4 regions of the Streptomyces hawaiiensis genome follow, and region 4 is predicted to be linked to each of the others. Evidence: riboswitches for the same ligand, from Rfam matches in the RefSeq annotation. Region 4 holds a riboswitch; each other region holds the start of a gene.
What was found. A riboswitch is a leader RNA that binds a small molecule or an ion and turns the genes downstream of it on or off. The one in region 4 is predicted to bind cyclic di-AMP.

Region 1 (6,955 bases), 3.5 Mb from region 4:
AGACGACACGGCCCGTGCGGTTGGGCCGACCGGTGAGACGTCACCGCCTGTGCGGCTGGGCCGACCGGTGAGACGTCACCGCCCGTCCAGCCCCGCGCCGCCGGAACTCACCGCCCCTGCGCCCCACCGGCGCCCGGTGTCGTGTCCTGGGCTGCCAGGAAGCCCCGCAACCCCCTGCTCAGCGCCGCGCGTTCTGCCGGTTCCATCGCCGCCAGTGCGGTGGCAAGGGCCTGGGCGCGGCGGCCGGCGACGTCGCGCAGGACGCGCTGTCCGTGTGTCGTGAGCCACAGTTGCACCTCACGGCGGGTGTCGGGGTGCGGGGCCCGCTCCAGCAGGCCGGCCGCCGCCAGGCGGTCGCAGAGGCGGCTGGCCGTGGGAGCGCCGATGTCCAGGCCGTCCGCGAGCGCCGTCAGGTTCAGGCCGGGCGCCGCCTGCACGGTGCGCAGCGCCCGCAGCTGGTGCGGGGACAGGCGCAGGGACGCCTCCTGCGCGGCGACCGACCACAGCGTCGTCAGACTCTCCACGGCATCGGCGATCTGCGATGCGACGGCCTTCGGGCCATCGCCCGGTCCCCTCGCCCGGTGGTCGCCGGGGCCGCCGAGATCGGTCACGAAACGGTCACTTCCATAAAGCTCCGGGTACTGATGAGGTCGCCCTCTTTCAAAGGCTGTACCCGATGAACCGGGGGGCAAGCAGCCCGGTTCAGTGCCCGGCCGGACCGGGGGCGGCTCAGCCGGCGCTGAGCTCCGTCAGCGCGGCGAGCGGCAGCGTGTGCTGGGTCTGGAGGACCTTCGCCCGCAGGTAGCGGACGTTGTGGGCGGTGGTGAAGACGCCCGTGGGAACGCGGTCGCGGACGCCGACGCCCAGGGACCGCAACTGCCCCGCCTTGTCGGGGTTGTTGGAGAGCAGGTCCAGCTCGCCGATGCCCAGGGCACGGAGCATCTGGGCCGCCGCCGTGTAGTCGCGGGCGTCCTCGGGAAGTCCCAGCGCCGCGTTCGCCTCGTACGTGTCGAGTCCCTCCTCCTGGAGGGCGTACGCGTCGAGCTTGTTGTAGAGGCCGATGCCCCGGCCCTCCTGGCGGAGGTAGAGGAGCACGCCGCCGCGCTCGGCGATGCGCTCGACCGCCTCGCGCAGCTGCGGGCCGCAGTCGCAGCGGGCGGAGCCGAACACGTCCCCGGTCAGGCACTCGGAGTGCAGCCGCACCAGCGGGACCGGGCCGGGCTCGCCGAGGACCACGGCCACGTGCTCCTGGCCGTCGGCCAGCCCGTGGAAGGTGACGAGCTCGGCGTCGGCCTCGTAGCCGTCGTGGAAGCGCAGCGGGACCCGGACGCGGGAGCGCGGGGTGGCGATGACGGCGGGGGTGTCGGGCATGCGGGGCCTCCGGGTTCCGTTTCCTGTTCGGCTGCACAGCCGTAGTGCTTCAGATTTGAAGCAGATCCACGTCCGGAACCCTACGCGTGCTTTAAATTTGAAGCAATGGGGATCCGGCTCTGTGTGGCGCGCGTCACGAACAGGCCGGTGAAGACCTTCGCCGCCACGGCACGTCGTCCGCCGCCGGCCGGGTCCCGTCCTCCTGGAGACCCTGCGCGATCGCCGCGGAGATCTCCTCCAGTTGCCCCACCTGCTCCTCGCTGAGCCGGTCGAACAGGAAGCTCCGCACCGTCTCGACGTGCCCGGGCGCCGCCCGCTCCAGCACGGCGAACCCCTCGTCGGTCAGCGCGGCGATGCTGCCCCGCTTGTCGTACCGGCAGGCCTCGCGCCGCAGCATGCCGTCCTTCTCCAGCCGCGTGACCGCGTACGTCAGCCGGCTGCGCGTGATCTTCAGCCGCTCGGCGAGATCGGTCATGCGCAGCCGCCGTTCCGGTGACTCCGACAGGACGGACAGGATGGAGTAGTACAGGTGCGGCATGCCGGCGTCCTGCTGGAGCTGCCGGTCGATCGCGTCCTCCAGGAGCAGCGAGGCGGCGATGTAGGCGCGCCAGGCGCGCTGCTCATCGGGGGTGAGCCAGCGAGTCGTCATGCCGCCAGTGTAGGTTTGTTTCAAACTTGAACCAAGCCCTGTCCAGTCCGGCCGTCCCGACCAGCCGCGGAGCGTCGATGCCTCACCCGTACGTCCTGCTGTCCGCCGCCGTCTCCCTCGACGGCTACCTGGACGACACCGGACCCGACCGCCTGCTCCTGTCGAGCCCGGCCGACTTCGACCGGGTCGACGAGGTCCGGGCCCGCGTCGACGCGATCCTGATCGGCGCCGGCACCATCCGCGCCGACAACCCGCGGCTTCTGGTGAACTCCGACGAGCGCCGCGCCGCCCGCACGGCCGCCGGGAAACCGGAGTACCCCCTCAAGGTCACGGTCAGCGGCTCCGGCGACCTCGACCCAGACGCCCGCTTCTGGCACACCGGCGGCGAGAAGGTCCTCTACACGACCGACCGGGGCGCCGAACGCGCCCGTGCCCTCGGCCTCGCCACCGATGCCACCGACATCGTCCCGCTCGGCCCCGACCTCGACTGGCGGCGGCTCCTCACCCACCTGCACGACGTCCGGGGCGTACGGCGCCTCATGGTCGAGGGCGGCGGCCTGATCCACACCCAGCTCCTCACCCAGGGCCTGGCCGACGAACTCCAGCTGGTCCTCGCCCCGCTCTTCGTGGGCGACCCCCGGGCACCCCGCCTCTTCGGCCCCGGCGGCTACCAGGGCGGCCGCCTCCGGCTGCTGGAGACGCGGCGGATCGAGGACGTCGTCCTGATGCGCTACGAACCGACCGCCCCGGGCACCGGCCCCCTGCCCACCGCCGCCGACCACCACTGGCTGGCCCTCGCCTGCGAACTGGCCGAGCGCTGCCCGCCGTCGGACACGGCGTTCAGCGTGGGCGCGGTCGTGGTCGCAGCCGACGGCACGGAACTGGCCCGCGGCCACTCCCGCGAGGCCGGCGACCCGGTCGTGCACGCCGAGGAGGCGGCCCTCGCCAAGCTCGACCCGGCCGACCCGCGGCTGCCCGGCGCGACGGTGTACAGCAGCCTGGAGCCCTGCGCCCGTCGCGCCTCCCGCCCCGCACCCTGCGCCCGGCTGATCCTCGACGCGGGCGTACGACGGGTCGTCACGGCCTGGCGCGAGCCGGACACCTTCGTGACGGACGCCGACGGCAGCGGCCTTCTCGCGGCCCAGGGGGTGGAGGTCGTCGTCCTCCCGGAGCACGAGGAGCGGGCCAAGGCCCCGAACCGCCACCTGCCGGGCTGAGGGGTCCTCGAACCATGAGCGTCCGATCAGGCCGCGGGGTCTGGTGCCGTGCATCGCAAGGCGCCGGAGCGCCTGCGTGGCGGCCCCACGTGGGCGCTCCGGGCAACGCGGCGAGTGCGGTGCCAGGCCACGCGACCCGGACAGGCATAGTGCAAGGACCCCGAATGCGGGCCGATCGGCCCAATAGATCCTGCGTCCGGACCGCCGCCCGGGCCGCGCTGCCTCCAGGGCCAGGACGAGAGGACGGAGGCGGCGGCCATGAGGAAAGCGGGGAGACGACGGAAGGCGGCACTGCTCCTCCCGCCCCTGCTCACCGCGCTCGCCCTGCTCGTCCCCTCCTACCAGGCCGACGGCCCGGACGCCCGCACCATGGGCCCCGCCCTGCCCTCCGACGCCGCGTTCACCCATCCCGGCGTCCTCGTCGACCGGGACCGGCTGGACGCCCTGCGCGAGCACGTCACCGCCGGGCGGCAGCCCTGGCTGAAGGCCTACCTCGCGATGCGGGACAGCGCGTACGGCTCCTACCGGTACCGGGCCGAGCCGCTCGAGACCGTCCTCTGCCCGCCCGGTGACCTTCAGGGCCGGGGCTGCGCCGAGGAGCGTGCGGACGCCCTGGCCGCCTACTCCCAGGCCCTGCTCTTCACCGTCACCGGCGAGCGGCGGCACGCGGAGAAGGCCCGGCAGATCATGGACGCCTGGTCGGCCACGCTGCGCCGGCACGCCGGGGAGAAGGCCGCGTTGCAGGCCGGCTGGACCGGGTCGGTCTGGGCCACGGCCGCCGAGATCGTGCGGCACACGCCCGGCGAGGAACGGCTCGGCCGATCCGTCGCGGCCGCGCACGAGCTGGCCGTACGGGCCCGGCCCGCCGGCACCGACGACCTGTTCACCGCCTGGGAGACCCTGACCCACGCGGGCGCCCCGGCCGGCTGAGCAGAGGGTGTGCACGAGGTGTCCCGCGGATGGCGTACACTGGAGTCACAACGACGCGGGGTGGAGCAGCTCGGTAGCTCGCTGGGCTCATAACCCAGAGGTCGCAGGTTCAAATCCTGTCCCCGCTACTGAAGGCCGAGGGCCGGAATCCGAAAGGGTTCCGGCCCTCGGTGCATTTCCCGGTGGTCTTACGGCGGCCATTACGGTCGGTGAGTGAACCACCCCGTTCCGCATAACAACTGACGCACCGTCAAAACTCGTCAGTCACTTGCGCGGCGGTCAACTCGCCCGATTTGGGCCCGTCATGGCGGGTAAGTCCGCGCGAAAAAGGTTAATGATCAAGTGGAATCGCTGGAATACCCCTCGCGCGTCTATTAACGTTCGATAACGCAGCGCGGTCGTCCCAGCCGTCACAGAAGGCGGCTCCGTGCGCACGCGCCGAATCCCGAAAGGGAACCGGGGAACCACCACTTGGGGTGAATCGAGCGGATACCACCGTGGCAGCACGGCCGGTATACGCGCGTAGGAGACCTTCCTGCTCCGAACCCGTCAGCTAACCCGGTAGGCGAGAAGGAAGGAAAGGAGCACGCCCACGTGGCGTCCAACCGGCCTGCCCCCGCGGCCCCGCTCGCGCCGAAGCGCGACACCGAAACCTTCGGCTACGGCGGTCAGCGCACCGACGAGGGCCCGTTCCAGGAGTGGAACCCCACCGAGGAGTCCATCCGTCCCGTCCGCGGCCGGCATCGCGTCACCAAGCAGCGCGGCGGAGGCCTCGCCCGCAGCTCCACCGTCCTGGGCGTCGGCGTCATAGCCGCCGTGGGTGCCGGCGGCATGGCCAGCGCCCAGACCGGCAAGCCCCCGGTGTCCATCTCCGTGCCGGACCTGCCCTCGGTGGGTTCCCTCATCTCGGACGACGACACCCCCGAAGGCTCCGCCACCCCGCTCAGCAGCCTCGGCACCACCACGGCGGACACCGAGCAGGCCACCTCCGGCGCCGGCGCCGGTGAGGCGCTGCGCGCCCGGATCATGGCCCAGGTCGAGCGCCAGCAGGACCAGATCGAGACCAAGGCCGCCCAGGACGCCGCGGCCGCCGCCGAGAAGGCAGCCGCGGAAGCGGTGGCCAAGGCGGAGAAGGAAGCCAAGGCCAAGGCCGCCGAAGCCAAGAAGAAGGCGGAGGAGGAGGCCAGGAAGAAGGCCGAGGCCGAGCGGCTCGCCGCCCTCGCCAAGCAGTTCACGCTGCCGACCTCCTCGTACACCATCACCTCCAGCTTCGGTCAGGCCGGCGCCTACTGGTCCTCCGGCTACCACACCGGCCTCGACTTCGCCGCCCCCACGGGCACGCCGATCAAGGCCGTCCACAGCGGCACCATCACCGAGGCGGGCTGGAACGGCTCGTACGGCTACAAGACCGTCCTCACCCTCGATGACGGCACCGAGATCTGGTACGCGCACCAGTCCTCCATCGGCGTCAGCGTCGGCCAGAAGGTCAGCACCGGCGACGTCATCGGCCGCGTGGGCGCAACCGGCAACGTCACCGGAGCGCACCTTCACCTCGAGGTCCACTCCGCTGGATCCTCGAACGGCATCGACCCGAGGGCGTGGCTGCAGGGCAAGGGACTCAACCCGTAAGCGGTACACGTCCGTTGAAGCACCGGCGGCCCTGACGACGACCCCCCGACGTCAGGGCCGCCGGTCTTCCGGTGTGCCATGGGCGGGTTCACGAGAGCTTTGGGTTACGCGAGCCTTGGGTTTACGGGAGCTTTGCGTCCCGTTGCGGAATGAGACGCCCCTGTACGGACGTTGACGCAGAGCATGACTTCTCTTCGCAAACTCGGCTCCTCCGACCTCGAGGTCTTCCCGCTCGCCCTCGGCGGCAACGTCTTCGGCTGGACCGCCGACGAGGACCAGTCGTTCGCCGTCCTCGACGCCTACACCGCCGCCGGCGGCAACTTCATCGACACCGCCGACTCCTACTCGGCCTGGGTCGAGGGCAATCAGGGCGGGGAGTCCGAGACCGTCCTCGGCACGTGGCTGAAGGCCCGCGGCAACCGCTCGGACGTCGTCGTCGCCACGAAGGTCAGCCAGCACCCCGAGTTCCGCGGCCTGTCCGCCGACACCATCAAGGCCGCCGCCGACGCCTCCCTGCGGCGCCTCGGCACCGACTACATCGACCTGTACTACACGCACTTCGACCAGCCCGACGTGCCCGTCGAGGAGATCATCGGCGCGCTCGACAGTCTCGTGAAGGCCGGGAAGGTGCGGCACATCGCCGCCTCCAACATTTCCGCCGAGCGGCTGCGGGCGTCCCTGGAGTTCTCCGACCGCGAGGGACTGGCCCGGTACGTCGCCCTCCAGCCGCACTACAACCTGGTCTCCCGCGACACCTACGAGGGCGAGCTCCAAGACCTCGCCGAGCGGACCGGCCTGGCCGCCGTGCCGTACTTCGCGCTCGCGTCCGGCTTCCTCACGGGCAAGTACCGGCCCGGCACGGCCGTGGAGAGCGCGCGGGCGGGGAGTGCGGCCACGCACCTGGAGACCGAGCGGGGGCAGCGGGTGCTGGCCGCCCTCGACGAGGTCGCCGGGGCGCACGACGTACCCGTGGCCACGGTGGCTCTGGCCTGGCTCGCCGCCCAGCCGACCGTGGCGGCGCCGATCGCTTCCGCGCGGACGGTGGAGCAGCTGCCCGCGCTGACCGGCGTCGGCGAGCTGACACTCTCGGAGGCCGAGATCGGGCGGCTCACGCAGGCTTCCGCCTGATCCGCACGACCGGCCTCAGGAGCGGTACGGG
Region 2 (6,955 bases), 4.1 Mb from region 4:
GGACGAGGCGCAGTACCAGCAGGCCATCGCCAGGACAGGCACCCTGACCCGCGACACCCTGCAGACCATGGTCCTGGACCGGGTGCTGCACCGCGCCGCCCAGGACGCCGGAGTGAGCGTCTCCCGCAAGGAGATCCAGGCGATGCGCTCCGGCCTGGAACAGCAGGCCGGTGGCGCCAAGGCGCTGGAGACGACCTGGCTCCAGCAGTACGGCATCCCGCCGCAGCGCCTCGAGGAGAACCTCCGCCTCCAGCTGGAGGCCCAGAAGCTCGCCGAGAAGCTCGGCACGGACACCGGCCGCCCCGAGTTCTGGAAGGCCCTCTCCGAGGCCTCCGAGGACCTGAACGTCGACCTCAACCCGCGCTACGGCACCTGGGACGTCCAGAAGAGCAGCCGTGCGGACGCCAAGACGCCGTGGCTGCGGGACGTCACGGCGGCGCAGACCCAGCAGGGCATGTAGGACACCCGCCCACCTCCGGGCCCTGTGGATAACTTCCGGGACTGTCGGCGGCGTGGGATAGCTTCGAACCGTGAACGCCAACAGCCCCGAAGCCACCCCGGGCCGTGAGTGGACCGCTCCCAGCCCCGAAGCCACCCCGGGCCCCGAGCGGACCGCTCCCGACGCGGCCGCCGCCCCCGGCCGCATCGTCCTGCTCACCACCAGCCACCGCGTCGCCCCCGGTCTGCTCTCCTGGCCCGCCTGGCAGGCTCTGCACGCGGCCGACCGGGTGCTGTGCGCGGACGGCACGCACCCGCAGCTGCCGTATCTGCGCGAGGCGGGGATCACCGTCGCCGAGGCGTCCCCGACCGCCGAGGAACTGGTCGACACCTGCGCCGGCGGGCACACGGTGGTCGTGGTGGCGACGGGCGAGGGCGAACCGGTCCTGACGGACGGCCTGGCACGCCTCGCCGGCACCGGCCGGATCGCCATGCCCGAGCTGGAGCTGCTGCCGGCCTCCTACGACCTCCCCGGCGCCCGGCTCCTCGACCTCGTCCAGGTCATGGACCGCATCCGCGCCGAGTGCCCCTGGTCCTCCCAGCAGACCCACAAGGGCCTGGCCAAGTACGGCATCGAGGAGGCGTACGAACTCGTCGAGGCGATCGAGGAGGGCGACCGCGACGAACTGCGCGAGGAGCTCGGCGACGTCCTGCTCCAGGTCGTGTTCCACGCCCGCATCGCTGAAGAGGCCCGCCCGGAAAATGGGGAGACCCCCTTCTCCATCGACGACGTGGCCGGTGGCATCGTCGCCAAGCTGATCCACCGCCATCCGCATGTCTTCGGCGACGCGACGGCCAGCACCCCCGAGGAGGTCAAGGAGCACTGGCTGCGCACCAAGGCGGTCGAGAAGCAGCGCACCTCGATCACCGAGGGCATCCCCCTCGGTCAGCCCGGCCTGGCCCTCGCCGCCAAGCTGGCCTCCCGCGCCCGCACAGCGGACCTGGACATACCGCTGCCACCCGTCGAAGGCATCGGCTACGACCTCCTGGCCTTGGCCGTCCGCGCCGAATCGGAGGGCGTCGACCCGGAAGCGGCCCTGAGAGCCGCGGCCCGCGCGTACCGGGACGCGATCAGGGAGGCGGAGAGCTGAGCCCGCCGGGTCAGTCCTCCCAGTCCAGCTGCGCCTCGGGGATCCCGAGGGAGCGGGCGTACCGCTGCGCCGGCAGGCGCCCCTCCGTCTGCCGGCGTGGATAGCGGAAGACCCTGCCGGCGAACACCACGAACGCCTCCGTGCCGGTGTTGTAGTTGACGTACCAGCCCCCGGCCGGGGCCAGGCAGTCCGCCGGCCGCTCGGCCGGCCGCTCCGCGTCGGCGAAGTCCAGGAGCGTCCACTGCCCCGGCTGCCCGGCCGCCGCGCCCTCCACCGCCACCCTCGTGATCTTCGTGACCCGCAGCGGCACACCGGCCGGCTCGGCGCCCACCCGCAGGCTCTCCGCGATCAGTACACCTTCCAGCACCCGGTCCCCCTGGCCTCGACGCCGTCAGAGTAGTGCCGACCTCTGACAGTGGCGCCGGTGCCGCCGCAGGCGCTGCGTAGGGTCATGGCATGCGACATGAAGTGCCCGGGATGCCCGAGCTGTTTTCGTGGGAGTTCGCCGGCAACCCCTACCCCGCCTACGCCTGGCTCCGCGAGCACAGCCCCGTCCACAAGACGCGGCTCCCCAGCGGTGTGGAGGCCTGGCTGGTCACGCGGTACGCCGACGCCAAGCAGACGCTCGCCGACAACCGGCTCTCCAAGAACCCGGCGCACCACGACGAACCGGCGCACGCCAAGGGCAAGACCGGGATCCCCGGGGAGCGCAAGGCCGATCTGATGACGCATCTGCTGAACATCGACCCGCCGGACCACACCCGGCTGCGGCGGCTGGTGTCCAAGGCGTTCACGCCCCGCCGGGTCGCCGAGTTCGCCCCGCGGGTGCAGGAGCTCACCGACACCCTCATCGACGGGTTCGCGCGGAAGGGGTCCGCCGACCTGATCCACGAGTTCGCCTTCCCGCTCCCCATCTACGCCATCTGCGACCTGCTCGGCGTCCCGCCCGAGGACCAGGACGACTTCCGTGACTGGGCGGGCATGATGATCCGTCACCAGGGCGGGCCCAGGGGCGGCGTGGCACGGTCCGTGAAGAAGATGCGCGGCTACCTCGCCGACCTCATCCACCGCAAGCGGGAGGCGCTGCCCGCCGAACCCGCCCTCGGCGAGGACCTCATCTCCGGCCTCATTCGCGCCTCCGACCACGGTGAGCACCTCACCGAGAACGAGGCGGCGGCCATGGCCTTCATCCTGCTGTTCGCCGGTTTCGAGACGACCGTGAACCTGATCGGCAACGGCACCTACGCCCTGCTCACCCACCCCGAGGAGCGCGCACGCCTCCAGGCGTCCCTCGCCGCCGGGGAGAGCGGCCTCCTGGAGACCGGCGTAGAGGAACTGCTGCGCTACGACGGCCCCGTCGAACTCGCCACCTGGCGCTTCGCCACGCAGCCCCTCACCCTCGGCGGGCAGCGCATCGAGGCGGGCGACCCCGTTCTCGTCGTGCTGGCCGCCGCGGACCGGGACCCGGAGCGGTTCGCCGGTCCGGACGTGCTGGATCTCGCCCGCCGTGACAACCAGCACCTCGGGTACGGCCACGGCATCCACTACTGCCTCGGTGCCCCGCTCGCCCGGCTGGAGGGCCAGACCGCGCTCGCCACCCTTCTCACCCGCCTCCCCGACCTCCGGCTCGCCGCGGATCCGGCCGAGCTGAGATGGCGCGGCGGCCTCATCATGCGCGGGCTGCGCACCCTGCCGGTGGAGTTCGCGCCGGCTGAAAGTGACGAAACATCAGACTTGTGATCTTCACGTGATCTGCGCGGCATGAACTTGTGACAAGTGATCGTCTGCCGATACGTTCACCCATCAACGCGGCCCGGGTTTCGCGCCGCGTTGGTCACTGATGTCTCGCGAAAGGTCTCCGTATGCTCTCCGGGAACGGTCGGCACCGTCGCCCCCGCCAGGCTCCGGCTCTCCTCGTGGCGGCCGGAGTGACCGGCTCCGCCATCGCGATCCCGCTCCTCGGGGCTTCTGGCGCCAGCGCGGCCGACGGCACGACCTGGGACCGGGTCGCGGACTGCGAGACCGGCGGCGCCTGGAGCCAGAACAGCGGTAACGGCTACTACGGCGGCCTGCAGTTGTCCCAGGAGGACTGGGAGAACCACGGCGGTCTCGACTACGCCGCGAGCGCCGATCTGGCCAGTCGCTCTCAGCAGATAGCCGTGGCCGAGAGAATCCTCGCCGACCAGGGGGTCGGCGCGTGGCGCACCTGCGGACTGCTCTCGGGACTCCAGCAGGACAAAGGGTCGGAATCACCCGATTCATCCGAATCATCCGGTGAGGTGGACTCGCCCGGATTGCTCGACTCGCTGGGTTCGCCCCCCTCTGAGAGTCCTTCTTCATCCCCTTCGCCTGACGCGTCGTCGCCGTCGAAGGACGAAACCACCAAGACCGGCAAGTCGCCCGAATCCGACGGTTCGTCGCGGGATCGGCAGCCCGACGCCTCTCCGTCGGCCACCTCCGAGGGCGGCACATCGGGCACATCGCAGCAGGACGAGGACTCCTCGGCGTCGGCCGATACCGGCTCCGGCCGTCATCGCGGTCCCAGCGCCGACGAAACCCGCGCACCCGAGGGCGAACGTGCGGAGAAGCCCACGGGGCGTCACTCCACGCCCGCTGACGAGAGTTCCGGCGAAGAGTCCGAAGGCGCCTACATCGTGGGTGTCGGCGACAGTCTCTGGTCCATCGCCGACGCCCTTCGGGTCAGCGGCGGATGGCACGCGCTCTACGAGGGCAACGAGAAGGCGGTCGGCGCCGACCCCGACCTCATCCACCCCGGTCAGACGCTCACGGTAGGGGGCGAAGCGGACGAGAGGTAGCCGTTCGGGCAGTGCGGAAACGGCAGTCGAAGTCGTCCCGAAACCGGGTGAGTTCACGTCATGTTTCGCGCCGAATGTCCCGTATAAGGCCGGTGAGAGATAGATCTCAGAAGCCTTGATCGTCTTTGAAATTCCGCGGACCGCGTGTCTACGGTCGTGACCGCTCGTCACCACGAGCCCCGGCTGCCGCAACGCCGAATCCTGCCAGCGGCCGTACGGGAACAGTCGTCGCGTCAAGCGCCGTAGGCAGGAGCGGGGGACCCAAGGTAAGTGCCCGACCGGCCAGTTGAGCCGGAAGGGCTTGGGGTGAAGCCGTGTCCCGGGAGGGACGCGGCCGGGCAACTCAACCGGCCCGAACCCGACAGCTCACCTCGCAGGCGTCGGTGAGGGGATCTTCCATGCTGTTTTCCAGCAAGGGCAAGCACCGCCGTCCGTCCAAGGCCACTCGTGCCATCGCCGTCGCCGGTGTCGCCGGCGCCGCCGTCGCCGCCCCGCTGATGGCGGTCGGCAACGCCTCCGCCGCCACCGCCTCCGAGTGGGACACGGTCGCCCAGTGCGAGTCCGGCGGCAACTGGTCCATCAACACCGGCAACGGCTACTACGGCGGTCTGCAGTTCTCCGCCTCCACCTGGTCCGGCTACGGCGGCACCCAGTACGCCTCCACCGCCGACCAGGCCACCAAGTCCCAGCAGATCGAGATCGCCGAGAAGGTCCTGGCGAGCCAGGGTAAGGGTGCCTGGCCGGTCTGCGGCAAGGGCCTGTCGAGCGCCGGCTACACCGGCGGCGGCTCCTCGAGCGACTCCGGCAGCTCCTCGCAGCAGAGCCAGCAGAGCACCGAGTCCCGCGAGACCCAGCAGCAGCCGGCCTCCCGCTCCGACGAGCGCCCGGCCGCCAAGAAGACCGTCACCACCCCGACCGGCAAGAAGGTCAAGAAGGGTGACGGCGAGTACAAGGTCGTCAAGGGCGACACCCTGAGCTCGATCGCGGCGGACAAGAAGGTCAAGGGCGGCTGGGAGAAGCTGTTCGAGCTGAACAAGGACATCGTCGAGGACGCCAACCTCATCTACCCGGGCCAGCAGCTGCACCTGAAGTAAGCAGCGGCCCGCCCAGGGCCCACAGGCTCCCCGCTCCGGTGCGTCATCCCCCGTACGCACCGGAGCGGGGTTTTTTCTGCCGTTCTTCGCAATCCGGCTTTGTTCCGTTCGGAAACAATTTACTCTCGGTTCTGTCCATGGGGTGGGCGACCCGGTGGCCGATCGCCCGGAGCCGGTTAGGCTCATGTCGCGAGCCACCACGGCCCGCACCTCGCCGGGTCCACGCGACCCGCGTACCCGCGTCACATAAGAAGGAGATGCTCGTGCCGTCCATCGACGTCGTCGTAGCCCGGGAAATCCTGGACTCCCGAGGCAACCCCACGGTCGAGGTCGAGGTCGGCCTCGACGACGGCAGCACCGGTCGTGCCGCCGTCCCGTCCGGCGCCTCCACGGGCGCCTTCGAGGCCATCGAGCTCCGCGACGGCGACTCGAACCGCTACCTCGGCAAGGGTGTGGAGAAGGCCGTCCTCGCGGTCATCGAGCAGATCGGCCCGGAGCTCGTCGGCTACGACGCCACCGAGCAGCGCCTGATCGACCAGGCGATGTTCGACCTGGACGCCACCGACAACAAGGGCTCCCTCGGCGCCAACGCCATCCTCGGCGTCTCCCTCGCCGTCGCCCACGCCGCCTCCGAGGCCAGCGACCTGCCGCTCTTCCGCTACCTGGGCGGCCCCAACGCGCACCTGCTGCCGGTGCCGATGATGAACATCCTGAACGGCGGCTCGCACGCCGACTCCAACGTGGACATCCAGGAGTTCATGATCGCCCCGATCGGCGCGGAGTCCTTCTCCGAGGCCCTGCGCTGGGGCGCCGAGGTCTACCACACGCTGAAGAAGGTCCTGAAGAGCAAGGGCCTGGCCACCGGCCTCGGCGACGAGGGCGGCTTCGCCCCGAACCTCGGCTCCAACCGCGAGGCCCTCGACCTCATCCTCGAGGCCGTCAAGGAAGCCGGCTACACCCCCGGCGAGCAGATCGCCCTGGCGCTCGACGTCGCCGCGTCCGAGTTCTACAAGGACGGCGTCTACACCTTCGAGGGCAAGGAGCGCTCGGCGGCCGAGATGACCGAGTACTACGCGGAGCTCGTCGACGCGTACCCGCTCGTCTCCATTGAGGACCCGCTGTTCGAGGACGACTGGGACGGCTGGAAGGTCCTCACCGACAAGCTGGGCGACAAGGTCCAGATCGTCGGCGACGACCTGTTCGTCACCAACCCCGAGCGCCTGGCCCGCGGCATCGACGAGGGCGCGGCCAACGCGCTCCTGGTCAAGGTCAACCAGATCGGTTCGCTCACCGAGACCCTGGACGCCGTCGAGCTGGCCCAGCGCAACGGCTTCAAGTGCATGATGTCGCACCGCTCCGGCGAGACCGAGGACGTCACCATCGCCGACCTGGCCGTCGCCACCAACTGCGGCCAGATCAAGACCGGTGCCCCGGCCCGCTCCGAGCGCGTCGCCAA
Region 3 (6,955 bases), 2.4 Mb from region 4:
AGCGCCTGCGGGAAGCTGATCTTCTCCCGCTGGGACAGGGCGTCGATCATCGCCTCGGCACGGTCGCCGATGCCCCGCTTGGGGACGTTGAGGATCCGGCGTAGCGGCACCGAGTCCTCCGGGTTGGCCAGCACGCGCAGGTAGGCCAGGACGTCCCGGACCTCCTTGCGCTCGTAGAAGCGGACACCGCCGACGACCTTGTAGGGCAGGCCGACGCGGATGAAGATCTCTTCGAAGACACGGGACTGGGCGTTGGTGCGGTAGAAGACGGCGACGTCGCCGGCCTTGGCCTCGCCGGCGTCCGTGAGACGGTCTATCTCCTCGGCGACGAACTGCGCCTCGTCGTGCTCGGTGTCGGCGACGTAGCCGGTGATCCGGGCGCCGGCGCCCGCGTTGGTCCACAGGTTCTTGGGGCGGCGGGACTCGTTGCGCTCGATGACCGCGTTGGCCGCGCTGAGGATCGTCTGGGTGGAGCGGTAGTTCTGCTCGAGCAGGATCGTCGTCGCGTCCGGGTAGTCCTCCTCGAACTGGAGGATGTTACGGATCGTCGCGCCGCGGAAGGCGTAGATCGACTGGTCGGCGTCGCCCACCACGCACAGCTCGGCGGGCGGGACCTCGGCCTCGGGCGGTACGTCGACGGGGTGCTCGGAGGTGCCGACGAGTTCCCGGACGAGGGCGTACTGGGCGTGGTTGGTGTCCTGGTACTCGTCCACCAGCACGTGGCGGAAGCGGCGGCGGTAGTGCTCGGCGACGTCGGGGAAGGCGCGCAGGAGATTGACCGTCGTCATGATCAGGTCGTCGAAGTCGAGGGCGTTCGCCTCGCGCAGCCGCGACTGGTACATCGCGTAGGCCTGGGCGAGGGTCTTCTCGAAGCCGTCGGTGGCCTGGGCGGCGAAGTCCTCCTCGTCGATCAGCTCGTTCTTCAGGTTGCTGATCTTGGCGCTGAAGGACTTCGGCGGGAAGCGCTTGGGGTCGAGGTCCAGGTCGCGGCAGACCAGGGCCATCAGGCGCTTGGAGTCGGCGGCGTCGTAGATCGAGAAGGAGGACGTGAAGCCGAGCTTCTTGCTCTCCCGGCGCAGGATGCGCACGCACGCGCTGTGGAACGTCATGACCCACATGGCGTTCGCGCGCGGGCCGACGAGCTGCTCGACGCGCTCCTTCATCTCGCCGGCGGCCTTGTTGGTGAAGGTGATCGCGAGGATCTGGCCCGGGTGCACGTCCCGCTCGGCGAGCAGGTGGGCGATGCGGTGCGTGAGCACACGGGTCTTGCCGGAGCCGGCGCCGGCCACGATGAGCAGCGGGGAGCCGGAATGGACGACGGCGGCGCGCTGGTTGTCGTTCAGCCCTTCCAGGAGGGTGGCGGTGTCCACCACCGGGCGGGGGGCGCCGTCCCGGTAGTAGGCGTCCCGGTCCGGAGGCATGTCGAACTTCCCGCCGAACAGATCGTCCGGAATCGGCTCCGGTACGTGATCGTCCTCGGGCGGCGGCGGGGGCTCGTCCGCGGGGCCCCGCTGGGCCTGGAGGTTCGCCAGGAAGTTGTCGTCAAAGAGGCTGCTCATCGCTCTCCGAGTCTAGGGCGCCCCACTGACAGCCCGCCGCCGCCCTGAGAACATCGCCGCGCGCCCGGGGATCACGCCGTTCGCCCGGCGGCGCGATGTCGCCGTCCATGACCGCATGATCACGCCCTGCTACAACCCCCGCGATTGTGGACCTTTCATGACCAACCCCCCTCGATCGTTCACTCTCTGCAACGCTCATGAGTAAGGTCACGAAAATGTATCGGGCATATCACCCATCAACCTTCACAGAGGCCACACGAATTGGCTACGGTGCGACCAGGCCGCATGACCCCCACCGGCGAACGTCGCCGGGCCGCGCGGCCTCCGCCGAGTCCGGCGTGCCGCAGCGGCAGCCGGAGCCGGGGACCCAACCGTGAACCTGGGGTGAATCGGCCCGACTCCCTGTGCGGAGACGGCCGTAGGGCAAACCTTCCGAACCACCCGCCCGAACCCGACAGCTAACCCGGTAGGCGGAACATGGAAGGAGTCGCCTCCCTTGGCGTCGCACCGCAAGTCGCGTCCTACGGGTACGCGCGTGGCAGGCATACGGACCCCCGCCCTCGCAACGGCGGCCCTCACGTCCGTGGCCCTGCTGTCCCAGTCGGCCAACGCCGCCCCCGAGGCCGACGACAAGCCCAGCCTGGAGGAAGTCGAGAAGAAGGTCGACGACCTGTACCGCCAGGCCGAGTCGGCGACCGACAAGTACAACGCGGCCAAGGAGAAGACCGCGAAGCAGCGCAAGCGCGCCGACACCCTCATCGACGACGTCGCCCAGCGCACCCAGAAGCTCAACGAGGCGCGCGAGCAGCTGGGTTCCTTCGCCTCCGCCCAGTACCGCACCGGCGCCGCCGCCCCGGACACGGCGACGTTCCTGCTCGCGGACACCCCGCAGGACTACTTCGACCAGACCCAGTTGATGGACCGGATGACGGGCCGTCAGAAGGTCGCGGTCGACGACTACGTCACGCAGCAGTCCGAGACGATGGAGAAGCGCCAGGAGGCCACCGAGAGCCTCGAGACGCTCACCGAGTCGCAGGGCGACCTGAAGACGGCCAAGGCCACCGTCCAGCGGAAGCTCGCCGACGCGCGCGAGCTGATGTCGAAGCTGACCGCCGAGGAGAAGGCCCGGCTCGCGGCGATCGAGAAGGAGAAGCGCGAGGAGGCCGCCCGCAAGGCCGACGAGCTGGCCCGGCAACAGACCGCGCAGCAGCAGGCCCGGGACGAGGCCGCCCAGCAGCAGGACAGCTCGCCGTCGGGGTCGTCCGGCACCGGCTCGTCCTCCCCTGCGCCCCCGGCCGACTCCTCGTACGCCACCAAGGCCGACAAGGCGCTCACCTTCGCCCGCGCCCAGATCGGCAAGCCGTACGTGTGGGGCGCCGTCGGCCCCGGCTCCTACGACTGCTCGGGCCTGACCCAGGCCGCCTGGAAGGCCGCGGGCGTCACCCTGCCGCGCACGACCTACGACCAGGTGAACGCCGGCGCCACGGTCCCGCTCTCCCAGGCCCAGCCCGGTGACCTGGTCTTCTTCTACGACGACGTCACCCACGTCGGGGTCTACATCGGCAACGGCATGATGATCCACGCCCCGAAGCCCGGCACGTACGTGCGCGAGGAGTCGATCTACTACGACGGCGAGTCGGCGATCCACAGCGTGGTACGCCCGGCCTGAGCGGTCTCGTTGTGATTTTGAGGGGCACGCGCGCGTGCCCCTCTCGTCACGCGGGCGCCGCTCTCTAGCATCGGCACTATGTCCGGTCCCTCCCCGTTTGCCGCCTGGTGGGCGACGTATGCGCTGGCGACCGGCCTCGTGTCGGTCGGTCTCGACTCGGCGGGGTACGAGGTCCTCTCCCGCATCGCCCTCGTCCCGGCCTGTGCGGCCTGGCTGGTGGCGGCCGCGGGCCTCGCCCAGCGGGCGCACGGCGGATGGCGGGCGGAGGCGCCGGCCGCGCTCACCACCGTGGCGGCGACCGCCGTCCTCGGCACCGGCTTCTCCGCGGCCGGCCGGCAGCCCCTCGCCGAGGCGCTGCTGGCGCTCGCCCTGCTGCTCTGGGCGGTGCTGCTCACCGTGCGGGCCAGGGGGCGGCGCGGAACGGTGTTCCTGCGCTGCGTGGCCACCCAGGGGCTCGCGGTGCTCGGCGCCACGCTCGCCGCGGCACATGCGGCGGCCTGGCTCGCCCACGCGGCCCTGGTGCTGTTCTGGCTGGGCCTCGCGCTCTACGGCTTCGCCCTGTTCCGCTTCCAGCCCCGGCAGGTGGAGGAGGGGCGCGGGGACCAGTGGCTCGCGGCCGGCGCCCTCGCCGTCTCCTCACTGGCCGGGGCGAAACTCCTCAGCGCCGACAGCGCGCGCCTGTACCTGTGGAACGAGGAGAACGCCGGCGCCCTGCGCACGACGGCCGTCACGCTGCTCGTGCTCGCGCTGATCGCCTGCGTCGCCCTGCTCCTCGCCGAGCTCTTCTGGCCCCGGCACCACTACGACGTACGGCGCTGGTCGACCGTGTTCGCCGCGGTCGTGACGGCCGTGGCCACCCTGGCGGTCGCCGACGCCCTGGACGTCGCCTGGCTCGACGTCCCCGGAGAGGCGTTGCTGTGGATGGCGGTGGCCGCCTGGCTCGGGTGCACCGCCTGGGCGATCACCTCGGCCCGGGCCGGCGCCAGGCGCTCCCGGGTCAGGTCCAGAGCACGGCGATGAAGATGTTCGCCGTGGTCAGCAGGCCGACCAGGCCGAAGAGGCCCTTGTCCACCCTCTCGTCGTCCCGTTTCACGTAGACCAGGCCGAGGATCACGATCAGCAGCGCCAGCTTCACCCCGATCTTGATGTTGTTCACGGTCTGGTCGTCGGCCTGGTTGAGACCGACCAGGATCACGCCGGTGACCAGCATCGTGAGCGCGCCGTGCAGCATCGCGGGGGTGTAGCGGGCGGTACCCTCGCCCATCGCCTTCATCTGGGTGAGGAAGCCGCCCAGGAGGGAGGCGATGCCGATGATGTGGAGGCCGACGACGAGGTGGATGAGTACGTCCATGAGGCCGGAGCCTAATCAGGGGCTCCGAGGCCACCCGACACCGGCCCAGGGATGCATATATGCGCCCCATAGCACCCGATCGCGGTCACTCGCCCACGATTCGGCGCATCGGTCATCACGCTGAGTGAAGTCGATGGCGTCGAGGCGGGACCACGGTCGCATACGGTCACCGCCGGTCCTCTCAAGACACTTCCGCACACCTGCCACCGGCCCGCCACGGCGACGTTTAGCGTCCTTCACCAGGTGCCCGGCTCCCCACCGCCGCCCGGGCCAGGGGCGGCAGTCGGACACCACCGCCGAAGAGTCCGGCGGCGGTCCGCTCCCCCCTGTGCGGGCCGTCGCCGGACGCGCAGGCCGCCCGTCCGCTCCCCCGGCGGCCGCACGCACCCCGTCGGCGGTCGAGGAAAGGACGTGGCCTCCAGGTGGCAGCACACCGCAAGCCCCGACAGCGCTCGACGGGTGGCGGCAAGGCCCGTACGGCCGCCACGATCGCCCTCGCGGGCGCGGCGACGGCGACGGGCTTCGACGGAACCGGACACGCCGAACCACAGCTCACCCCCGGCCAGGTCAAGGCCAAGGTGGACAAGCTGTACCAGGAGGCGGAGGCCGCCACCGAGAAGTACAACGGCGCGAAGGAGAAGGCCGACGCGGCCGGGCAGCGGCTGAAGGACCTCCAGGACCAGGCGGCACGCAAGGAAGAGCGGCTCAACTCCGCCCGTGACGCCCTGGGTTCGGTCGCCGCCGCCCAGTACCGCGCCGGCGGCCTGGACCCCGCGGTGCAGCTCGCCCTGTCCGACGATCCCGACCGGTACCTGGAGAACGCCGAGTTCGTCGAGCGGGCCGGCAACCGGCAGAACGCCGCCGTCGCGGGCGTGCGCAAGCGGCTCCGGGAGATCGAGCAGCTGCGCGGGGCCGCCCACATCGAGCTGACCTCCCTGAAGTCGCGCCGGACGGAGCTGAAGCAGCACAAGAAGACGATCACCGGCAAGCTGGGCTCCGCCCGGCAGCTGCTGTCCCGGCTGGACCCGCAGGAACGTTCCCGGCTCGGCGTATCGCCGGACCGCGCCACACGCTCGACGGGCCCGCGGGACACCCTGACGGCCCCCGGCTCCGCCCCGTCCCAGGCGCCCAACTCCCGTGCGTCCGCCGCCGTCGCCTACGCGTACCAAAAGCTCGGCAGCCCCTACGTCTGGGGCGCCACCGGCCCGAACGCCTTCGACTGCTCGGGCCTGGTCCAGGCCGCGTATCGCGCCGCGGGTGTCGCCCTGCCCCGCACGACGTACTCCCAGATCGCCGCCGGCCGCCGCGTCTCCCGCTCCGAACTCCTCCCCGGCGACCTGGTCTTCTTCTACGCCGGCATCAGCCATGTCGGCATCTACGTGGGCAACGGCCGGATGATCCACGCGCCGAACCCCTCGGCGCCGGTGCGCGTCGCCCTGCTCGACGAGATGCCGTACGCGGGGGCGACGCGGGTGGTGTGAGCGCCGACGTCAGACCAGCCGGCGAGCCGTCGCCCAGCGCGTGAGCTCGTGCCGGTTGGAGAGCTGGAGCTTGCGCAGCACCGCCGAGACATGCGATTCGACCGTCTTGACGGAGATGTACAGCTGCTTGGCGATCTCCTTGTACGCGTAGCCCCGCGCGATGAGCCGCAGCACCTCGCGCTCGCGCTGGGTCAGGCGGTCCATGTCCTCGTCGACGGGCGGCGCGTCCGTGGAGGCGAAGGCGTCCAGGACGAACCCGGCCAGCCGCGGGGAGAAGACCGCGTCGCCCTCCTGGACGCGGAAGATCGAGTCCACGAGGTCGGTGCCGGTGATCGTCTTGGTGACGTATCCGCGGGCCCCGCCGCGGATCACGCCGATCACGTCCTCCGCCGCGTCCGACACGGACAGCGCCAGGAAGCGGACCGGCTGCTCGGTGTCACCCATCAACGGCGCGCAGCGCCGCAGCACTTCGACGCCGCCCCCACCCGGCAGGTGCACGTCGAGGAGGACCACCTCGGGCCGGGTCGCGGTGATCACCGTGACCGCCTGGTCGACGTCCGCGGCCTCGCCGACGACCTCGACACCGGTCTGCTCGGTCTGCCCGATCTCGGCCTGGACCCCCGTACGGAACATGCGGTGGTCGTCCACGAGGACCACGCGCACATGACGCCCCGGGCCGCCGCCCGAATCCGCGGGCCCGGCCGCCTCCGCCGGTCCCGCCGTACCGTTCGCCTCGGTCGGCTCGCTCATGACGTCTTCTCCGCCCTCTCCATCTCCAGCTCGACCTCCGTGCCGCCGTCCGGCACCGCGCGCAGCCGCGCCGCGCCGCCGTTGCGCTCCATACGGCCGATGATCGATTCCCTGACACCCATCCGGTCGGCGGGTATCGAGTCGA
Region 4 (6,955 bases):
TCGAGAGCTGGGCGGCGGCGCTGCGCGACCCCACGCTGCGGGAGGTCGCCCAGGACCTCGACCGGCAGTGGAAGGCCGCCCTCGCCGAGGTCATCGCGGAGGGCGTGGCCGCCGGCGAGTTCCGCTGCCCGGACCCGCAGGGCACGGCCCTCCGCCTCACCGCCCTCCTCGACGGCCTCGCCGTCCAGCTGACGTCCTACGCCGGCGCGGTGCCGCGAGCGCGGGCCCAGGAGTGGGTGGAGGAGGCACTGGTCCGTGAGCTGGGCCTGGCGCATGAAGAGCGGCTGACGCCCTAGACGCCACGGCTCCCGCACGTGCGGGCCGCGCCGGTTCCCGGCCGGCACGGCCCGCACGCGCGGGAGCCGCTCTCACGCCACCGATGCGATCCGCATCCTGATGTCGTCCGGCGACAGCGCCCCCTTGGCCGTCACATGGTCGCCCGACGACTCCCCGCGCAGCCGGCGCCCGATCCACGGCACCAGGAACTCGCGTGCCCAGGCGACGTTGTCCCGCCGCATGTCGAGCGCGCCGCGCGGGGGCAGCGGAGGCCACGCCTGCTCGGGGTCGGCCGGCACGTCGAGGCCGAGCACCTGGCCCGCGCGGAGCGCCACGCGCGTGTGCCCCTCGGGCGACAGGTGCAGCCGGTCGGCGTCCCAGGCCCTGCGGTCCCGCACACTGCGCAGGGACCACAGATCGAGCACCGGGCAGCCGTACCGGTCGGCGATGGCCCGGACATGTCCGTTGTACGTGGCGATCTTGCCGCGCAGGTGCTTGAGCACGGGCACGCCACGGGTGTCGAAACCGGTCGTCACCATGACCGTGCCGGACACGGCGGTGAGCTGGACCAGGGCCCGCTCGAAGCGTTCGGCCACCTCGTCCGGGTCGGTGCCGGGCCGGATGATGTCGTTGCCCCCGGCGCAGAACGAGACGAGGTCCGGGGTCATGTCGACGGCCCGCGGAACCTGGTCCGCCACGATCTGGTCGAGGAGCTTTCCGCGTACGGCGAGATTGGTGTACCGGAAGTCGCCCTCGGGCCTGCGGTCGGCGAGAAGCACGGCGAACCGGTCGGCCCAACCGACGAACGCCCCGTCGGGGCCGGGATCACCGACGCCCTCGGTGAAGCTGTCCCCCACCGCCACGTACGACCCGATCACTGCTCTGCTGTCACTCTTCGAATCGTCTGCCACAACAGCTCATGATTCACCTTCGAATGTGACCTACGCGACCGTAGGAAGGGATTGACGGGCGGTGAGATAAGCCACTCCTAAAGTGTTCGCCAACTCCGGAATACACCGCTCGTCAGGGATGTTTCGGGGTGAGCCACCAGACCCGGAACCCACTGATCCGGAAATGGCTCCAGACGGTCCGGAAGGCGAAGTGCCCGCTCGTGTACGGCTGCGGATCGGTGTGGTCGAAGACGAGCCGTCCGTTGTTCCACCATTGGACCGTCGAGCCGTCGGAGACGATCCGGACCCGGTTCGGCTCGCCCGGGACCAGCAGCGGCTCGGTGTAGTCGAAGACCAGGGGACGGACGCCGGGCTCGCCGACGTAACGTCGCAGCCGGGTCGTGGTGTTGTAGTTGGCGCCGTAGCCCGCATAGTACGTCGTGAGGTGGTCGTACTCGTCGAGGGCGCCGCCACGCGCAGTCGCGAAGAGGTCGTCCGGGGAGCGGACGTCGGTCGCGTTCCAGAAGGTGTTGAGGTCCGAGACCCGGTCGTTGGCCCCGCCCTCGGAGACGGGAGTGGCGGTGTACTGAAGGACGTACGGCCCTGTGAGCCGCCGCCTGAACCACACGGTCGCGCCGCTCGGTACGTCGATCTCCAGGATGCCGCGGGAGGCGGTGACGGTGCCGCCGTCCTGGAGTTCGGTCGTCCATTGCCCGAGGCCGTGGCAGAAGTCGTCGTGGGCGATGAGGCGGCGAGGGCGGGGCGCGGCGTGCGCGGTGGCCGCCGGGGAGAGGGCCGCCAGGGCGGCTCCGGCGGACAGGGCTCCGAACGCTCTGCGGGTGGTCGGCACGGGACACAGCTCCTCGGGATCCGCCGGGAAAGCTCTGGAAAGCGCTTGCGCTCCGGACGGGATCACTCTGTCCCAACTGCCGCCGCCTGTCGATCCCTTGAGGCGATCAGTCCCTCCCCGGCCATCCGGCCCCGGCGGCCGCCCAGCAGGGAGCGGCACGCGCACACACCGAAGGCCGGACCCGGGGATCGGGGTCCGGCCTTCGGTCGCGTGTCAGGCAGGTGGTCGTGCGGTCGGTCAGCCGACGGAGACGCCGTGCGAGCGCAGGAAGGCGACCGGGTCCACGTCCGAGCCGTAGTCCGGCGTGGTGCGGATCTCGAAGTGCAGGTGCGGTCCGGTCACGTTGCCGGTCGCACCCGACAGGCCGACCTGCTGCCCGGCGGTCACGGTCTGGCCGGCCGAGACGGAGAGCTGGGACAGGTGGGCGTACTGGGCGTAGTTGCCGTCGTTCAGCTTGATGACGACCTGGTTGCCGTACGCGCCGCCCCAGCCGGCGGAGACGACCGTGCCCGCGCCGACGGCCTTGAGGGAGGTGCCGGTCGGGACGACGAAGTCGACACCGGTGTGGTAGCCGCTGGACCACATGCTGCCGGACATGTGGTATGGGGTGCCGACCGTGGCGCCGGCCACCGGGAGGGTGTAGCCACCGGAGTTGCTCTCGGCGGCGGGCTGGGCGGCGGCCGGCTTCGCGGCGGTCTCCGCCTTCGGGGCCGACTCGGCGGCGGACGGCTTGGAGGCCGAGGCCTTCGGCGCGGACGGGGCCGAGGACTTCGGAGCAGTCGCCGCCTTCTTGCCGATCGACAACTTCAGGCCCGGGTGGATCAGCGACGGGTCGGAGCCGACGGCGTCACGGTTGTCCGCGTAGAGCGTCTTCCAGCCGCCGCTGACGTTCTGGTCGTCGGCGATCTTGGCGAGGTAGTCGCCGGCCTGCACGGTGTACGTGCGGGCGCCGGTGGCCTTTTCGGCGGCCTTCTTCTCGGCGGCCGGAGCGGACTGGACGGCCTTCTCCGGAGCCGACTGCGGGGTGGCGGCGTGGGCGCCGGCGGCCCCCATGAGCGGCAGGGCGAGTGCGGCCCCGCCGGTTCCGGCGACGGCGATGGAGCGGGTGAAACGCTGGGTCTTGGGGCGGCGGTGCTTACCCTTCGCGGGCATGGCGAATTCCTCTCCGTCGCCTGCGAGGTGAGCTGTCGGGTGCGGGCTGGAGATGCCCGGCCGCGCCGGGGCGCGGCTTAACCCCAAGCCGTTCCGGGAACCGGAACAGGCGTCTTACCTGTGGGTCCCCCGCTCCTGCCGTACGTCGGGTCAGTGTGTGGGGCTCCGGGCGGCGGCAGGATTAGGCGTCCGTCCGGATTGATGTGGAACGTAAGCGACCAAGACGCAAGGGGACAAGCTTGCGGTTGCCCGTGACGGTGTTTTTCTTGACGCGTCGGCACATGTGCCGTCACCGAGCGTGGATTACCGGTCTCCCGCTTTCCTCAATGGCCCTGAATAACGCCAGAATTACGTGAACATGGCGACAACACATCGTCACGAATATGACGATGGTCACGCACCCCCTCCACATCTCCCTTACGATCGGGGCACGTTATCTCTTAGCGGCCGAAGCGCTTTATTCGGACAGAACGGCTACTTCCGCTTAAGGCGGACGACCGTGGCATCCAGATCCCCCCGCAGGCCGACCCGCAGTCCGTGATGAAGCAGTACGGCCCCTCGGTGAACTTCGCCCGTTTCGAGGCATTCGTACGATGCGGTCGAGTCGAGGGCGCGCAGCCGGAGCGCCGGCACGGGCTCGCCGTAGCGCTGCGCCTGGAGCCAGGCGAGGACGACGGTCTCGTCGCCGAGGGTGTACTGCACGGCGCTCATGCCGCCCTCCGGGGGCCGCAGCCGGTACAGGTCGCCGCGCTGCACCACGGGCCGGATCTCCTTGTAGAGCGCCACCCACTCTCCCGCCTCGGCGAGCTCCTGCGGCGTCCACTTCGTGAGGTCGCCGCCGACCCCGAGCACCCCGGCCATGGCGCTGACGAACCGGAACCGCAGGGAGCTGGCCCGGTGGTTGAGCATGGCGTTCGGGCTGTCGGTGACCCAGGCGGCCATGACCCGGGCCGGATGGACCTGGCTGAAACCGTGCTGGATGGCGAGCCGGTCGAGCGGGTCGGTGTTGTCGGAGGTCCACACCTGGTCCGTGCGGCTCAGCACACCGAGGTCGATCCGGCCGCCGCCGCCCGAGCAGGACTCGAAGGCCACGCCCGGGTGGGCGGCCCGCAGTCGGTCCAGCAGGACGTACAGGCCGTGCACGTGGTCGACCCACAGCCGCTGCGGGTAGGGGTCGTCCGGCCAGCCGGCGTCGGTGAAGCAGCGGTTGAAATCCCACTTGACGTAGTCGATCGGCGCACTGGAGAGGAGCCCGTCGAGCCCCTCCCACAGGTACTCCCGGACGTCCTCGCGGGCGAGGTTCAGTACGAGCTGATTACGGAACTCCGTCCGCTTTCGTCCCGTTTGGTACTGCACCCAGTCGGGGTGCGCGCGGTACAGGTCGCTGTCCGGGTTGACCATCTCGGGCTCGACCCAGATCCCGAACCGCATGCCGAGGCCGTGCACCTGGTCGGCGAGCGGCTTCAGCCCGCCCGGGAAGCGGTCGGGGTTCGGGGTCCAGTCGCCGAGCCCGGCCCGGTCGCTGGTGCGCGCCCCGAACCAGCCGTCGTCGACCACGAACAGCTCGACGCCCAGGGCGGCGGCCCGTTCGGCGAGCGCCCGCTGCTGTTCCTCGGAGATGTCGAACTCGGTGGCCTCCCAGGAGTTGAACAGCACGGGCCGGTCCTGTCCGGCGTCCGGGATCACGTACGCCCGCTGGTAGGCGTGCCAGGCGCGGCTCGCCCCGCCGAAGCCGCCGTCGCTCCAGAGGCCGGCGAAGAGGGGGGTGGTGTACGACTCCCCCGTGCCCAGTGTCAGCAGGCCCGAGTCGTCGTAGCCGGCGCCGCCGGTGATCTGCACGCGCGCGTCCGGGAGCTGGGCCACGGCGATGCGCCAGGAGCCGGACCAGCCGAGGGCGCAGCCGTAGACCTCGCCGCGCTCCTCGGTGGCGTCGGTGTCCAGGGCGACCCACGGCAGGTGCTGGTGGGAGGTGTGGCCGCGGCGACTGCCGATGACCTTCTCGCCGTGGGTGAGGGCGGAGCGCGTCAGCCGGGACTCGGCGCCCCAGCGGCCGTGCAGCTGGGACAGCCGCCAGGCGTCACGGTCGGGCAGGGTCCAGGTCGCGGAGTCGGCGCGCAGCAGCTCGACGGCGGGCCCCCGGTTGTCCAGGGTCACCCAGCGCTCGACGACATCCGTCGAGGAACGCATCCGGTAGTGCAGCGTCACGGCCAGGTCGCCGTCGCGGAACCGGAGCCGCAGTTCGTCGTCCTGGGTGTCGTGCCCCTCGTAGACCCACTCGGTGCCGCGCCGCTCGGCCGTGCGCACGGACAGGGCGGGGCGGACGAAGCGGGGGCCGCCCTCGACCGGGTACTCCTCGCGTCCGTCGAGCGGGGACTCGAAGGGCCAGTACTCCGGCAGCGGCCGGACGGCGAGGGCCTCGGCGTCGGCGAGGCCGATCCGGGGGCCCCAGTGCAGGTGCACCAGCTCGTCCCGGTCGGTGACATGGACGGCGTAGCTGCTGGCCGGGCCGGAGAGCACCCACGTACGACCGTCTTCGGAGATGTCCAGCATCATGCCCTCACAGATTCGAACAAGCCCGACCAGGTGCGACCAGGCGGCAACATCATCAAGGGCCGCGGGGGCATCGGGCAACGCTTGTGGACAACTCATTGCCCCAGGCAGGCATGTCGTATCGTCGAGTGATGCCCGTCGACGAGCCGCGCCGGCGGCGCCGAAGGGGAGGAGCCCTCGTGACACAGCAGGTCCCGTCGACCGAGCCCGAGCTGGCCGGAGTGCGCAACTTCCGTGATGTGGGCGGACTTCCGACCGTGGACGGACGGCGGCTGCGCCAGGGAGTGCTGTTTCGCAGCGGTCACCTCGCCCACGCGACCGGGGAGGACGCCGCGTTCCTGACCACCCTGGGCCTGCACACGATCTTCGACTTCCGCAACGCGGCCGACCAGAAGCTCGAGGGGCCGGACGTCGCGCTGCCCGGCGTGCGCAATGTGAACCTGCCGCTGAGCGACCCCGCCGACGGCGCCGAATTCTGGAAGATGGTCCGCGACGGAGACCTGGACCAGCTCCGCGCGATCCTCGCGGACGGCAAGGGCGCGGACCGGATGATCGCCTCGTACCGCATGATCATCAGGGACCGCACGGCTGAGCACTCCCGGGTGCTGCACGCGCTCGCGGAAGACAGCGTCCCCGCGCTGATGCACTGCGCGGCGGGCAAGGACCGCGCGGGTCTGTCCGTCGCGGCGACGCTGCTCGCGGTGGGCGTCGAGCGCGAGGCGATCGTCGACGACTACCTGAAGTCGAACGCCAAGCACCGCCGTTACAAGGTGCACCGCAGCAGCTCCGCCGCCTCGGCCTACTCCCCCGAGGTCATGGAGCTGCTCAGCCCCCTCTTCGACGCGCGCGCCGAGTACCTGACCGCAGCCTTCGACACCATCGAGGAGACCTGGGGCGGCGTCGACGCCTACCTGGAGAAGGGGCTGAAGCTCACCCCGGAGACCCGGGAGCGGCTGCGCGAGCGGCTCCTCGACTGAGGCGCCCGGGCAGCTACTTCGCGCCGACCGCGAACAGCAGGTACACGAACGCGGCGAAGACGTGTCCGAGGACGAGATAGATGAGCAGCCTCACCCACAGGCCCCGGGGGAGCCTCTCCTCCATGTCCCTCATGACATGCCTCCGGGGGTGGGGCCCAGGCACAGGGCGGCCGTGGGGCTCTGCAGCAGGGTGTGGACGAAGAGCAGCTCGACGCCGTCGTGGTCCTCGGCGGCGATCCGGTGCGGGGTGAGCGAGTCGA

Region 1: it holds a riboswitch for cyclic di-AMP, as region 4 does, so the genes downstream of both, CEB94_RS19225 (M23 family metallopeptidase) here and CEB94_RS35240 (LysM peptidoglycan-binding domain-containing M23 family metallopeptidase) in region 4, are expected to answer to the same signal.
Region 2: it holds a riboswitch for cyclic di-AMP, as region 4 does, so the genes downstream of both, CEB94_RS16635 (LysM peptidoglycan-binding domain-containing protein) here and CEB94_RS35240 (LysM peptidoglycan-binding domain-containing M23 family metallopeptidase) in region 4, are expected to answer to the same signal.
Region 3: it holds a riboswitch for cyclic di-AMP, as region 4 does, so the genes downstream of both, CEB94_RS24815 (C40 family peptidase) here and CEB94_RS35240 (LysM peptidoglycan-binding domain-containing M23 family metallopeptidase) in region 4, are expected to answer to the same signal.

The regions. Positions count from the first base shown of each region.
Region 1 covers NZ_CP021978.1:4,187,128-4,194,082, reverse strand. The annotation lists gene CEB94_RS19255 (MarR family winged helix-turn-helix transcriptional regulator) at 108-611, opposite strand; gene CEB94_RS19250 (GTP cyclohydrolase II) at 730-1,371, opposite strand; gene CEB94_RS19245 (MarR family winged helix-turn-helix transcriptional regulator) at 1,505-2,020, opposite strand; gene CEB94_RS19240 (dihydrofolate reductase family protein) at 2,098-3,237, shown strand; gene CEB94_RS19235 (hypothetical protein) at 3,496-4,167, shown strand; tRNA gene CEB94_RS19230 (tRNA-Met) at 4,222-4,295, shown strand; cyclic di-AMP (ydaO/yuaA leader) riboswitch at 4,594-4,750, shown strand; gene CEB94_RS19225 (M23 family metallopeptidase) at 4,762-5,796, shown strand; gene CEB94_RS19220 (aldo/keto reductase) at 5,980-6,924, shown strand; gene CEB94_RS19215 (PrsW family intramembrane metalloprotease) at 6,940-6,955, opposite strand, start outside.
Region 2 covers NZ_CP021978.1:3,648,087-3,655,041, reverse strand. The annotation lists gene CEB94_RS16660 (SurA N-terminal domain-containing protein) at 1-460, shown strand, start outside; gene CEB94_RS16655 (nucleoside triphosphate pyrophosphohydrolase) at 531-1,589, shown strand; gene CEB94_RS16650 (hypothetical protein) at 1,600-1,956, opposite strand; gene CEB94_RS16645 (cytochrome P450 family protein) at 2,046-3,329, shown strand; gene CEB94_RS16640 (LysM peptidoglycan-binding domain-containing protein) at 3,452-4,405, shown strand; cyclic di-AMP (ydaO/yuaA leader) riboswitch at 4,634-4,800, shown strand; gene CEB94_RS16635 (LysM peptidoglycan-binding domain-containing protein) at 4,804-5,499, shown strand; gene eno (phosphopyruvate hydratase) at 5,763-6,955, shown strand, end outside.
Region 3 covers NZ_CP021978.1:5,341,607-5,348,561, reverse strand. The annotation lists gene pcrA (DNA helicase PcrA) at 1-1,559, opposite strand, end outside; cyclic di-AMP (ydaO/yuaA leader) riboswitch at 1,875-2,047, shown strand; gene CEB94_RS24815 (C40 family peptidase) at 2,056-3,228, shown strand; gene CEB94_RS24810 (SLAC1 family transporter) at 3,307-4,248, shown strand; gene CEB94_RS24805 (hypothetical protein) at 4,226-4,579, opposite strand; gene CEB94_RS24800 (C40 family peptidase) at 5,002-6,060, shown strand; gene CEB94_RS24795 (LuxR C-terminal-related transcriptional regulator) at 6,070-6,810, opposite strand; gene CEB94_RS24790 (ATP-binding protein) at 6,807-6,955, opposite strand, start outside.
Region 4 covers NZ_CP021978.1:7,724,074-7,731,028, reverse strand. The annotation lists gene CEB94_RS35255 (TetR/AcrR family transcriptional regulator) at 1-296, shown strand, start outside; gene CEB94_RS35250 (SGNH/GDSL hydrolase family protein) at 369-1,154, opposite strand; gene CEB94_RS35245 (DUF6250 domain-containing protein) at 1,300-2,016, opposite strand; gene CEB94_RS35240 (LysM peptidoglycan-binding domain-containing M23 family metallopeptidase) at 2,254-3,168, opposite strand; cyclic di-AMP (ydaO/yuaA leader) riboswitch at 3,173-3,327, opposite strand; gene CEB94_RS35235 (alpha-galactosidase) at 3,643-5,718, opposite strand; gene CEB94_RS35230 (tyrosine-protein phosphatase) at 5,898-6,695, shown strand; gene CEB94_RS35225 (DUF6126 family protein) at 6,709-6,828, opposite strand; gene CEB94_RS35220 (helix-turn-helix domain-containing protein) at 6,825-6,955, opposite strand, start outside.